Regions from separate parts of the Colwellia sp. MEBiC06753 genome, predicted to be linked through region 2. Evidence: predicted binding sites of a transcription regulator. Region 2 holds the regulator's gene; each other region holds the start of a gene.

Region 1 (4,527 bases), on a different contig from region 2:
AGCAGCCGCTAGATGAAATTCGAGAAAAATTCTTTGAATATTTATCAGGCTGGATGGGTGGGCCGCCGCTATTTGAACAAAAGTATGGTCATCCAAGGCTAAGGCAGCGCCATATGCATGTCACTGTAACCTCAAAACAGGCACAACTTTGGATGCTATGCATGAATAATGCGTTAGATAGTACAGTTAAAGACCAAGCTTTAAAACACCATTTACAGCAAGCATTTGGCCAGCTAGCTCAACATATGATTAATCATTAAGGTTTTAGCAATTAGCTGATAAACATTATCTTTTTCATTTATTTGTCGGCATAAAAATATCATACTAGTTCTCATGGTAATTAAAATTATCCGATAAAATTAATCACTTATGTTAAACCTTGGGTTTTCTAGCGATGACAGCCAGCTGTCTATATCACAAAAATTATTGCTAACTGCGGGCTTTTACCTATTGTTTTGTCTGTGGTATTTACCACAGCTCGACTTAATTCCATTAATTAATGAAGAGACTCGCCGCGCGATTGTCGCCATAGAGTTGCTTAATAATGGCAACTTCTTAATACCAACCATAGGTGGTGAACTTTATACGGCCAAGCCTCCGCTATTTAATTGGCTAATCATGCTCGCTAGCGGGATGGATGCAGGGCAGGTTAATGAATTTAATGCTCGCATTGTTTCGGTAATATCTTTGGCGATACTGGTGGCCACCATTTGTTACTTAACCCGTAACTGGTGGTCGACAAAAAGCTTATTGCTATTGGCTGTGCTACTCGCACTTTCACCGGCTATGGTGCGAAAAGCTACGCTAGCAGAAATTGATATCACCTTTACCTTACTAGTTAACCTCGCTATCTTTAGCTGGTTCTGTAATTACCAATGCCAAAGATATAAACAAGCTTGGTTAATTTCTGCAGTATTTATTGGTCTAGCCTATTTATGTAAACGCGAAGCGGCATTGCTATTTTACGTATTATCTATTGCCAGTTGGTTAATCTATCAAAAACAAGTTAAGACGCCATTTATCAGCGGAATTTACCTAGCGATAGCGATCATCCTATTATCCATTGCCACTTGGATTGGCCCTATTATCGCGGAATATGGTGTTTATGCGTTTGTTAAACAAACATCAGAGCAAGTAGCTTTGCGCCAACATGAGGGAAGCTTTGTTAATTATTTATTTAGTAGTATCAGTTACCCATTTGAAGTGCTAGTTTCATTACTCCCTGCTACATTGCCATTGGCGTTGTTATTAATTAAGAAATTTCGCCAGCAACTTAGCCAATATTACGGAGAGCGCTTCAGCTTTTTGGCGCTTATTTCTTTAGTAAATCTCGTTCCTTACATTCTGCTCGGCGACAGTAACGTGCGATATTACTTACCAATGTTTCCGGCTATTTTTATTTTGGCGACCATGGCGGTCAGCCAAATTGACCTGTTTTATGTAAACGAAAAAAACGACCATCGCCATATTCAGTTAGCGATAAAGATAATTGTTTACTATTTACCGATAGTGTTTTTGAGCTTATCTACTGTCGCCATTATTTATCTAGTAGTGACAGCAACACTTTCAGGTTCTTTAACATACCTACTTATACTTGCTGCCTTAGCTACCCTGCTGTATTTAATCAGGCTTTGTTATGCGCGGATTCAAGCTAAGGTTAAGCTTTCAAGGCTAGTGTTAGAGTACCTGCTCGTTATAATTTTGGCGGTTAGGTTGATTGATTTTGGCTACACCACCCCAAGAAAATATCAAAATACACTCGCCGAACGTGATATTACTGCCATGCTGCAAGACATTGCTAACGTGGCGAATCAGCAACAGGCAAGCATTATTGCGCTACCACAATTTTCACATGCGTTTTTATATTTTGATAAAGACCAACTAATTATGCCGAAAAAGTGTGGCGATAAAATATCAGCCAATGACTTGCACTTATCAATACAGACGAAGGACGATTTCCAGACTTTACAACTAGCAAGCGAGAATAAGATAGTTTGGTACAGTAATTATAGAAATAATTATGTCGCTATTTTAACAACAGCAGAACAGCATCAAGAACGATTCGTACCGAATAAAAGTTGCCTGATTGGCTCAAATTAAAGCCTAAAGAAAAGGCTAGTAACTCTCGTCACTAGCCTTAGTAGAATATGTGTAAAGGAAAGTTATTTAAAACTTGTAACCTAACATGATTGAGTAAACCATAGGGTCAACATCAACGCTTGCAGAACCTTTAATATCACCAATTTTGAATGTTGCATCGGTACCAATATCAATGTAGCGAGCTGATGCATTAACATGCCACTTATCATTAATTTCAAAATCAGCGCCAACTTGTAAGGCGAAACCGAAAGATCCGTCTAATGATAAGTCGTTAAAGCCTAAGCTTTTAGGTGCAGACTTAAACGATTCATCGAAAAAGATAGTGTAGTTTAAACCAGCACCAACATATGGCTTAAATGCAGAACCAGTATCAAAATAATAAACTGCACTTACTGTTGGTGGTAAATGAGTTACTTCTGCTAACGTGGCACCGTCAACATCAACACCAAAAAGGCCTTCTGAAATTCCTTCAGGATCATGAATTTTAACATCATGTTTAAAAGGCGTTGCTGCTAGTACTTCTACCGCCCAGTTGCTGTCAAAGAAATAAACAAAGTTTAAACCTAGTTGTGCATTATCATCGACAGAAATAGATAACGGCGTATCACCGCCTAACGCATCGACTTTAACACCTGATTTGCCGCTATCTGGATCCACCATAGTGTAACCACCACGCACCACAATGTCGCCAGCCTGATAATTTTGCGCCACAGCGCCCAAAGATAATGTTGATAAAACCGCTAATGTCAGTAAATTTTTTTTCATGAGAGTATCCCCTTTAGTATTTGCCGACATCATATAGCGAACAATCCTATGAAAAGTTGATTTACCTCAAATAACAAATTGATTACGGTTTTAAACAATTACTACCCGTACAAAGCGTGATCTAAATCAATAAAAAACGAGTAAATTGACTTGTAAGGCACTGCTAATATCTGCCTGCGTTGATTCGCAATTGCCAATAATATTGTTATATTTAAAGAAAATACTCGACGAAAAGTATGCTAAAGAACCGTCCTGTTCAGGAACAAGTACTCATCACTTTATCGCTGACGATAGCGATTGTTTTAGTGCCCTTCGGCTTATATCGCATCATACAAGCAGATTGGATAATAGGTATTTTTGATATTACCGCTTCAGTGTTGCTGATCTCTTTAAGTTTAAATGTTTATGCGAATCGTCATGTTGAATTTGCCCGTAAAGCAATGAGCGTCTTTGTTTTTGCCGCGGTGCTATTAAGTGTTTATCTCAAAGGTAAGGCGCAGAATGTTTGGCTTTACCCTGCGATTCCACTGATTTTTTACCTAACAACACCATTTATCGCGGCTCGCGTTACCTTAATAGCCATCGCAGTAATGACGTTGCTTATGTACGATCAAATGACCCGCTTTGAATTAATGACCATGATATTTACCTATCTCACTACTGGCGCTTGTTCTTTCGCTTTTGGTTACCAATGGCTTAGACATCAGCAAGAGTTAGTTAATCAAGCGATTACCGATCCACTGACTAAAGTCAAAAACCGTCGAGCCTTTGATGAATATTTCGATAAGCTAATTGCCGACAAACAGGATGAGTGCAAAAACCATGTGTTAGTTATTTTCGATATCGATAATTTTAAAGCGATTAACGATAAGCACGGCCATAAAGTCGGTGACAAAGTATTAATTCATATTACGAAATTGGTTAGTGAGCGTTTACGCAAAAGTGATGGGCTTTATCGAATAGGTGGTGAAGAGTTTTTAATTATTCTTCACAACACGTCAGTAGAGGACGCTGAATCTTTTACCAACAATTTATGCCAGCTAATTGCATCGAATAGCATTCTGAAAAATGAATCGGTCACTATTTCCGCTGGTTTGGCTAAATCTCCTAAAACGGGGCATTCTGGCAACAGCTGGTTTAAGCGCGCTGATGCCGCACTTTATCAAGCAAAAGCTAACGGCCGTAACTGTGTAGAAACTGCTAATGATTAACCGCAGTAAAAATTTCGTACAGCTTATAAATCCACACCAGCAATAAGTAGATAATGGCTGTGGTTACGGCGGCAGAGCCTAAATCTTTCGCTCGACCACTAAGCTCATGGTATTCAGGACCAATTCTATCGACCACAGCCTCAACCGCAGTATTTAATAGCTCTGCAATTAAAATAAGAAACAGCCCAGAAACCAATATAGCAAACTCTATTAATGAGTCTGCTATATACAGCGCCAATGGAATAAGTAATACGCTTAGCCAAGTATATTGGCGAAATGCAATTTCATAACGATAGGCTGCGACAAAACCGCGCCAGCTATTAATAATAGCTGGGCCAAATCGTTGAATATGGCCCAATGGCGTTTCTCTACTCATATTTTACTCTTGCCTACCAAACCAATAGCCTACGCGTTTAACCAATCACGCGGCATAAGATAATTAGCTAACTGA
Region 2 (4,527 bases):
TTACTGGCATTTTTTGCCAGCGCCTGGGCAACGGTAACCCAACAGGGTGAGGTCTACTTTGAGTCAGTCTCTATGTTTACCTTCTTATTACTTATAGGTAAGTTTTTAGAGTTTCGCGCACGATCACGCGCCGCGCAAGTATCAGCCAACCTGTTAAAGTTAATGCCAATGACAGCAACAAAATTGGTTGATGGCATAGAACAATTTGTTACGGCAAAATCTTTACAGCGCAGCGATCAAATTATTATAAAGCCTGGCGAAACAGCCCCTGCTGACTGTGTTATAGAACACGGAAGTAGCCACTTTAATGAGGCTATGCTCTCAGGTGAGCAAAGAGCGGTTGCCAAAACTATTGGAGATGAAATATTTGCAGGAACGATTAATGGCGACGGCAACTTAATTGCCCGAGTACAGCAACCTGGTAGCGAAACATTTTTAAGTCAGCTTATTCGCTTAAGTGAAAGTGCTCAGTCGCACAAACCTAAAATTGCCCAGTTATCTGATAAAATCGCTCAATATTTTGTTGCGATAATTTTATTAACCGCCATCGCCACCGCCCTTTACTGGCAACAACACTTGCCGGAAAAAGCGTTTTGGATCACCTTGTCTGTGCTGGTTGCCACTTGCCCTTGCGCGCTTTCATTGGCAACGCCAACAGCGCTTACCTGTGCTACCACCAAACTTAACCGCAATGGCATTATGATTAAATCAGGCCATGTTTTAGAGACTATTCCCGAGGTTGATATTTTCGCCTTTGATAAAACTGGCACTTTAACCCAAGGCCAGTTTCAAGTTGATCGTATTATTCATTTTGAACAAGGCTACACCGATCAACAACTATTAGCATTAGTTGCCGCTTTAGAGACGCATTCACAACACCCGCTTGCCAAAGCATTTAACGCAGACAGAGATTATTCAATTAATGCCGGTTATGTCACTGTGCATCCTGGCCTTGGCGTTTCTGGCGACATTGATGGTAATAACTTTACCGTTGGTAAAGTAAGTTGGTTGGTAAACACAGATGATCATGAACACGCAAACACTTGCATTGATGCACAAATTGCGGTTTGTAAGAATGAGCAATTAATTGCCGCAATTTATTTATCCGATAAGCCAAGAGATGAGGCTAATTCGGTTATTGAACATTTACATCAAGCCAACATTAAAACAATCATGCTATCTGGCGATAGCCAAACAGGTTGTGAAAAAGTAAGCAAACAACTGCCATTAGACGAAGTACATGCAGGCCTTTCAGCCCATGAAAAAATGGATATTGTGCAAAAGCTGCAAGCAACAAAAACCGTTGCTATGGTAGGTGATGGTGTTAATGACACGCCAGTATTCAGTGCCGCTCATGTTTCTATCGCTATGGGCGGTGGTACAGATGTCGCGAAAAGTGGCGCAGATGCCATTTTATTAAATAATAAGCTGTCTTCTATCACAACACTGCGTAACACCAGTATTAAAACCCGACGTATTATTTACCAAAATTACTGTTGGGCAATTGGCTATAATGCTATTGTGTTGCCATTGGCTGTTTGTGGATTTATCACCCCTTACCTTGCGGTTATCGGGATGTCTGCAAGCTCGATTTTAGTGATTACCAACTCGCTGCGACTTTTAAAATCATGAGTGTTATTTACGTACTTATTCCTATTGCGATTATTTTAACCATTGTCGGGATTTACCTGTTTTTTTGGGCGGTTAAAACCGAGCAGTTTAACGATTTAGAAAAAGAAGGGTTAAGTATTTTATTTGACGATGAAAGCAAACAACAGGCCTCAGACAAGCATGCTGGTGCACAAGAGAAGCCAATTGACGCTCAAAAAAGCCACATTGAAGTTGTAGAAAACACCGCACAACAATCAGAAAAAACAACAATCAACGGTGATTCAACCAACAAATGACCTTAGATTTACTTTCCGCATTTGTTATTGGTTTACTAGGATCAGGACATTGCCTAATGATGTGTGGTGGCGTTTCAGGTATGTTGCTTTCGGCAATTCCTCAGCAAAACCACAAGCAAAAATGGCAATTTACCCTTGCCTATAACCTAGGACGCATTGCGTCTTACAGCATTATTGGCGCAATTGTCGGCTTTACCGGTTCTTTAGCAGCCAAAAGTATTGGCTTTCCTCTGCATGCATTACGGCTAATTTCTGCCATTTTTTTAATTTTACTTGGGCTCTATCTTGGTCAATGGTTAATGTTATTAACCAAAATAGAACAAGCTGGAAAATTTATTTGGCAATTTATTTCACCACTGGCCAGTAAAGTACTGCCGGTTGACTCAAATGCCAAAGCACTGGCATTAGGTATTATATGGGGCTGGTTACCCTGTGGCCTGGTTTATTCAACACTCACTTGGTCAATGGCCAGCGGCAGCATGGAAAATGGCGCCTTAATTATGGCAGCCTTTGGCTTAGGAACATTGCCGGCGCTACTGTCATTATCATTCGGCATTTTTTCAATAAAGGGGCTCTTACAGTCCAATTTATTTCGAAAAACTATGGCTATTATACTAATTGCTTATGGTTTTTACGGGGTCTTGGTTGCCTACCAAGCAATGTTTTAATATCATGGCCTTTGGCTAAACCAATTCAATTGATGAGTTAAACCTGTAAATGTCTGAATCATGTGCTCATAAAAGTCATATCCATTGTCAAAACTGTAGTATCAGCGAGTTATGCTTGCCCTTTTCACTTAATGAAAAAGAACTAGATACCTTAGACAATATCATTGATCGTAAACGCCCAATCAGAAAGGGTGAAAAAATATTCCAAGATGGTGAAGCATTGCATTCATTATTTGCCATACGTTCAGGCACATTCAAAACATTCACCATTGACTCAAGTGGTGAAGAACAAATTACCGGTTTTCATTTAGCGGGCGATTTACTCGGCTTCGACGCGCTAGCGAGTAGCGAGCACCAAAGTTTTGCGCAAGCACTAGAAACCGCGATGGTTTGTGAAATTCCTTACAATACCTTAGATGAACTTTCTAACAGTATGCCTGCGTTAAAGCGTCAGGTATTACGTTTAATGAGTAATGAGATCAGAACTGATCAAGAAATGTTATCGTTACTTAATCGCAAAAATGCCGAGCAGCGACTAGCCACCTTTTTAGCAACTCTGAGCACTCGTTATAAAGCGCGTGGCCTATCGCCAAAAGAATTTCGATTAACCATGACCCGAGGTGATATTGGTAACTATATTGGTTTAACCGTAGAAACCATAAGCCGCTTATTAAATCGTTTTCATAAAGAAGGGTTAATCAATGTCGATGGTAAACTGATTACCTTAAATGATATTGATAAGTTAAATGAAGTCGCCTTATTGAAGTAAAAATAAAAGTAAGGTGTCAACCTCCACTTTAAATCATCATATTTCCATACTATGCTTTAGTCATAATATAGCGCTTTAGTCATAATGTAACGAATGCATTTTTTGATTTAAAACAAATAATTAATTGCCAATAGCGGGCAAACTATTTAAATCAACAATGTGGCAAACGAGGCATAAATGGAAACGTATCAAAAAATACTTGTTGTAATTGATCCAACAACAGAAGATCAAAAAGCACTGAGCCGAGCAATTGAACTAGGCAGCAAAACTGGTGCAAGCATAACGGCATTTCTAAGCATTTTTGATTTCTCCTATGAAATGACCACGATGTTATCAAGTGATGAACGTGATGCGATGCGACAAACAGTGATCAATGATCGCAAGGTGTGGATTGAAGAGCAGATCAAGTCGCTTAACGCCCAACAAAACAATATTACCATTGATGTAGTCTGGCATAACCGCCCATTTGAAGCGGTTATAGATCAAGTGCTTAAGCATCAATTTGATATTGTCATTAAAGGCACCCATGAGCACGATAAATTAAAATCAGTTATTTTTACGCCAACCGATTGGCATTTATTACGTAAATGCCCTTGCCCGTTACTGTTAGTAAAAGAGCATTCTTGGCCAGACAATGGCAATATTTTAGCGGCGGTTAATGTTGGTAGTGACGAGCAAGAACACCAATCACTGAATAACATCATAACCGAAGAGGCCAAGCACCTTGCAGGCCTGATGAACGCTAATGTTCACTTAGTTAACTCCTACCCTGGCACGCCAGTTAATATTGCAATTGAAATACCAGAGTTTGATGCCAGCCAATATAACGACACTATGTTATTGCATCATAAACAAGCCATGGAAAAACATGCAAATGCATTTGGTATTGATGTCGCAAACACACATGTTAAAGAAGGCTTACCGGAAGATACCATTGAAGCGTTATCGCAAGAACTAGACGCAGAACTTGTCATTCTGGGCACGATCGGCCGCACAGGTTTGTCAGCAGCACTAATTGGCAATACTGCCGAACATGTAATAGACAAATTAAATTGTGATGTTTTAGCATTAAAACCAGCCGGATATAAATCTCCACTACAAGATTAACCTTAAGGTTATTTCCCCTCATCAGAATAACTAATGTAACCAGCGCTTAAATTGACAGCGCTGGTTATTTTTTGCT
Region 3 (4,527 bases), on a different contig from region 2:
CAATATAAACGAAGCGGTTATCCAGCACTAATTCACTGGGCAGGCGCAGCACTTTATCCGCTTTAGCAACCGTAATGGCAATATCAGCGCTATAGCCGGTTAATAATGGGGGCTCATGGTTATCAACTTCATCGATAAATTCCACGTCAACATCAACCGTTCGTGCTTGTTTGGCATAATCTTGCACGTAAGGTGAAATTCGACGAATTTTTCCATTAAACGGGTGCTGTTTAAATGCATCTATTTCAATAGTCACTGGCATACCTAAAGTTAGCTGTCCTGCATCAACTTCATCTATAGGCGCGGTTACGTAATGGCAATCATGGGTTAAAATATCAATTGCTGGCGGCATCGGGATCCCAGGAGGTGACGGTGTGGCATATTCGCCAAGCTCGCCAGTTATTTCAGCAACCATACCGGCAAAAGGCGCATAAAGCTCCGTTTGTGCCAAACTTGCTTCAGCCACTTGCAGCAGAGCTTTAGCCACATCAACTTCCGATTGCGCTGATAAACAAGCTGCTGCAGATGCCTCAGCCGCTGCAGTAGTATTATCTAAAATTTCTTGTGAAGTCAGTTTTTGCTGAAGTAGCTGCTGATGGCGTTTAACTATTTTTTTATCATTGGCGGCGGTAACGCAAATACTTTGCTGATGTTGTGTTCGTGCATTGATTAAGGCTTGTGCTTCAATAACTTTTGCTTGGCGATCTTGTTGCCACAACATCATTAGGCGTTGCCCTTGCTCAACCATCTGCCCTTCTTTAACGTAAATAGACTCTATTTGCCCGCCAATAGCAAACGACATCTTGGAGCGTTGGCAGGCTTCAACAGTGCCTGAACGGGTATTGGCAACGATGGTCGCAACATCGGCAATTTCCGGATGCTGCCAGCTAACGTTAATGGATGAGTCTCGATTCAGCCACCAAATTACACTTGCTATTATTGCCACAACAACAAGCCATTTAATTCCCTTTGCCATAACTTTTTGCCTAATTGTCAGAACGCCTATTTGCTAGAACTGCTTTTAGGTTAGATGAATATTTGTGGTAAACCAATGATCTAGCACAAAGTAACTCAAGTTTTTAAAGACAAAGACAACCGTTAATTAAGGCCGCGAGAGCACCAAAAAATGGCTTTTACCAAACCTTTAAGCGTTCAGGTAAAAACATATCTCGCTTTTCAACAAAATAGCCCAACCAAATAACCAGCAAGGCGGGGATTTCGGCACTGATGAGTGGCATCAGTAAAATATGATTAACCGCAATAGCAAATGTCAATAAAATACAACTCGGTAAAATCAACCAAGCGATATGATCGCTCACTTGTACTCGACATAATTTCGGCATGAACATCACCAGCAACGATGCGACGATAATTGCAAAAATGCCAATAACAACACTATGGTAATAATTGACAATAAAGTCGGGATAACCATGAAAAGAGCTTGGTACTTCGGCATGTATGCCTATATCCATCATGCCTAAATAGCTGTACGCCAATAAGCAGCCAATAATGAAAGTTACCAACTTTTTACTTTTTTTATGCGCCTCATGCTTCATCAACCCCATACATTCACCCCGACTATCCATATAAATTATTTTTATTATCAAGGTTATTTATAACGAATGGTTATTTTTTGTGCAAGGCATTTATTCGGCTGGTATTGAAACTATACCAACCAAATTGGGAGGTTTTAAACAGTTGAAAAATAATAATTATTAGGGCGCGTTGAGCTTTGTTGTTCAATTTTTATTCGAGATAAACGCGGTTTAATCGCGGCGTGAGGTGTGATGCCTAGTCACCTAAGCAAACCTACTCACAACCTTTTTTTTAACAAAAAGAATAAAACGCTTTTAGCCGAAACCTTTCAGGCAGCGTTTGTTGTCATTTTTACTGTGTTAGCACTTTATCATGTGGAATAACCACACATTAAAAGTGCTGCCTTATATAAATTTCCAACAAACTGCTGCAAAAACAAACTTGAAAGGTCAACACGCCCTAGCTATCTGGTTTAATAGCAATAACATCTGACTTCAATAGCTTCAACACTTTCTCAGCTGTGTTTCCCATCACTCGACCAGCAATGCCTTTACGTGCAACGGTACCTAACACCACGACACCTGCTTTCACATTCGCCGCAGTACTTGGGATGACTTTTTCAGGTTGGCCAGCTTTTAAAATAAAGTGACTAGCCGGAATATCGAAAGTAATCGCAAGCTCGGTAATTTGTTTTTCTAATACTCGATTAGCCTGAAGCTCTAATTCATCAATATATTGAATACCTAAATCTCTTAATAGTGTCGAGAATGGAATGGTATAGCAGACATAAAGCTCAGCAGATCTTGCGTCTGCCAGCGCTTTCGCTTGCTTCAAAATTTTACTGTTTAGTGCCTGCTTACTTGGGTTTGTTGTCTCTAAATCAATTGCCGCAAGGATATTCGGGGCTTTACGCCATTTAGTTTCAGAAGCAATCATTAATGGCGCATCGCATTCGCGTAATAATTGCCAGTCGGTCGGCGTATAAAACAAGGTTTCACTACGATGGCCGGTTTTAATCACTAATTTAGGTTGCTTTTCATGAACATAGCGTTGTGTCCATTGGGGTATATGTTTTTCCCAAACGACATCAAACGTCACTTCCACACCTTCAAAATTTATCGCTGCTAATTGCGCATTGGCGGTAGCGGTTAATGACGCCATTATTTTTTCTTTTATTTGCGCTTTATCGCCGGCGACATGACGTAAATTTTCGTAGCAAAAATAAACAATATGCATTGCAGTATTATAAATTTTTCCACACTCAATAGCGCGTTCAATGGCAATGGTTTGCTCTTCATTAAAATCTGCAATAACAAGAATATTGTTCATGTCTACCCTTCCTTAATATGGTGTAACTATCCACACACTATAAATAAAATAGCTGTGGTGGTGCAAATCATAAATTTCCCAATTAACAATACCTTGATAGTGATCAACTAAGTATTGGCTAATATGATAATGAATGCATCAAAGCAAGGTTAATTGCCAACAACCCCATTGTTATCAGCATAGCATTCAACTGCTATGACCATTAATATTATTAAAATAAATCATTCCATTATCGAGCAAGACAAGATAAAGTCAGGTTATCTACTATAGCCAACATTGAGGTAGCGTTATGGAAATTAACCAATGGGTAGACGAATTATTTGAAGTATTTGATGAAGACAAAGACGGTATGATTAATCGTAGCGAGTTTGTTGAATTAATCGATTGTTTATTACAAGACAAAGGGCTTCGTATGTGCGAAACCATCTTCAAACGTTTCGACACAAATCACGATAATGCCATATCAAAAGAAGAACTTCGTGAAATGGTGATTGAGTTAGCCCTTTAACTCATCATCACGTTCTCTTTTTAGCAGCTTTTATTGACTAGTCTTTCACTGTTCGTATTTTACTACTCCCTCCTAAATTACCAAGATTTATTTAGAAAAGTTCGCGTGAATTAACGCCAATTGAGCGATAACAGTTAGCTAACTCACGGTAAACCTAAACATTATTGCTCAATAAAATTCACATTAACAAACTAAAGTAAACATGCAGATTTCTTTGAAATTCATCAAGTTTTAGCTATACCTTTAATATGGTTTCTTGTGTGTTTTTACTATGCCTCTGTCATTTCTAAATAAAGATCAAAAAAATACTCTACCACCATGGAAAATAGCCATTGTTGATGATGAAGAAGACGTTCATGTCGTCACAAAAATGGCATTAAAGCGTTTTACTTTGGATGGAAGAAACCTCGAATTTATTGATGCCTATTCAGCAGAAGAAGGTAAAAATCTTTTTGAACAAGAATCGGATATCGCCTTAGTTTTTTTAGATGTGGTAATGGAAACCGATGAAGCCGGGCTCACTTTAGCAAAGTGGCTAAGACAAGAAAAAAACAACCATTTTACTCGCATTGTATTAAGAACTGGCCAGCCCGGACAAGCCCCAGAAGAGCAAGTTATTGTCGATTACGACATCAATGACTACAAAGAAAAAACCGAACTTGATCGAAAAAAACTATTCACAACGGTATTTGCTGCTTTGCGCGCTTACCGCGACATTATCAATGTTGAAGAGGCACGAAAATATCAGGAAATTTACCGCTCAGGTTTAGAGCGCGTTATTGATTCAACTTCACAAGTACTTGAAAAAAGAACATTACAACCGTTTTTTAGTGGTTTATTACAACAAGTTGTATCGCTACTGAAAATTAATGATGAAAGTCTCTTGGTTCAGCTTAAAGGCTTAAGTGCTGTATTCTCAGAGAATGATTATGAAGTTTTGGCTCATATCAACGCTGGGGAAAACGTCGTGGTTGATGAGGAAGTTAAGCGTTATTTAAACCAAGCGCTTGAAGCTAAACGCAGTATTTATCAGGACGATGTTTTAGTGGGCTATTTTCCCAGTCAAAGTGATAAAGTCAGTTTATTGTATTTAAAAGGCATTAAAAGCCTAAATGAGATAGACAGCAAATTATTAGAAATATTTTCCGGTAATG

What was found. Region 2 encodes FNR, which switches genes on or off when oxygen is low (the NO sensors DNR and NnrR bind a similar motif). Its sites were predicted from a motif close to TTGATCTAGATCAA; they were not measured.
Region 1: a site for FNR is predicted at 2,922-2,935, ahead of ACOB82_RS07235 (OmpW/AlkL family protein). Genes of this name have one in related genera too.
Region 3: a site for FNR is predicted at 2,959-2,972, ahead of ACOB82_RS02410 (universal stress protein). Genes of this name have one in related genera too.

What each region holds. Positions count from the first base shown of each region.
Region 1 covers NZ_JBQMTM010000007.1:2,606-7,132, forward strand. The annotation lists gene ACOB82_RS07225 (group II truncated hemoglobin) at 1-260, shown strand, start outside; gene ACOB82_RS07230 (ArnT family glycosyltransferase) at 370-2,100, shown strand; gene ACOB82_RS07235 (OmpW/AlkL family protein) at 2,167-2,865, opposite strand; gene ACOB82_RS07240 (GGDEF domain-containing protein) at 3,102-4,076, shown strand; gene ACOB82_RS07245 (diacylglycerol kinase) at 4,066-4,452, opposite strand; gene hemF (oxygen-dependent coproporphyrinogen oxidase) at 4,482-4,527, opposite strand, start outside.
Region 2 covers NZ_JBQMTM010000006.1:9,734-14,260, reverse strand. The annotation lists gene ACOB82_RS06395 (heavy metal translocating P-type ATPase) at 1-1,632, shown strand, start outside; gene ccoS (cbb3-type cytochrome oxidase assembly protein CcoS) at 1,629-1,907, shown strand; gene ACOB82_RS06385 (sulfite exporter TauE/SafE family protein) at 1,904-2,575, shown strand; gene fnr (fumarate/nitrate reduction transcriptional regulator Fnr) at 2,625-3,344, shown strand; gene uspE (universal stress protein UspE) at 3,522-4,451, shown strand.
Region 3 covers NZ_JBQMTM010000002.1:118,881-123,407, reverse strand. The annotation lists gene ACOB82_RS02420 (efflux RND transporter periplasmic adaptor subunit) at 1-976, opposite strand, end outside; gene ACOB82_RS02415 (hypothetical protein) at 1,134-1,586, opposite strand; gene ACOB82_RS02410 (universal stress protein) at 1,996-2,865, opposite strand; gene ACOB82_RS02405 (EF-hand domain-containing protein) at 3,155-3,373, shown strand; gene ACOB82_RS02400 (DUF3369 domain-containing protein) at 3,645-4,527, shown strand, end outside.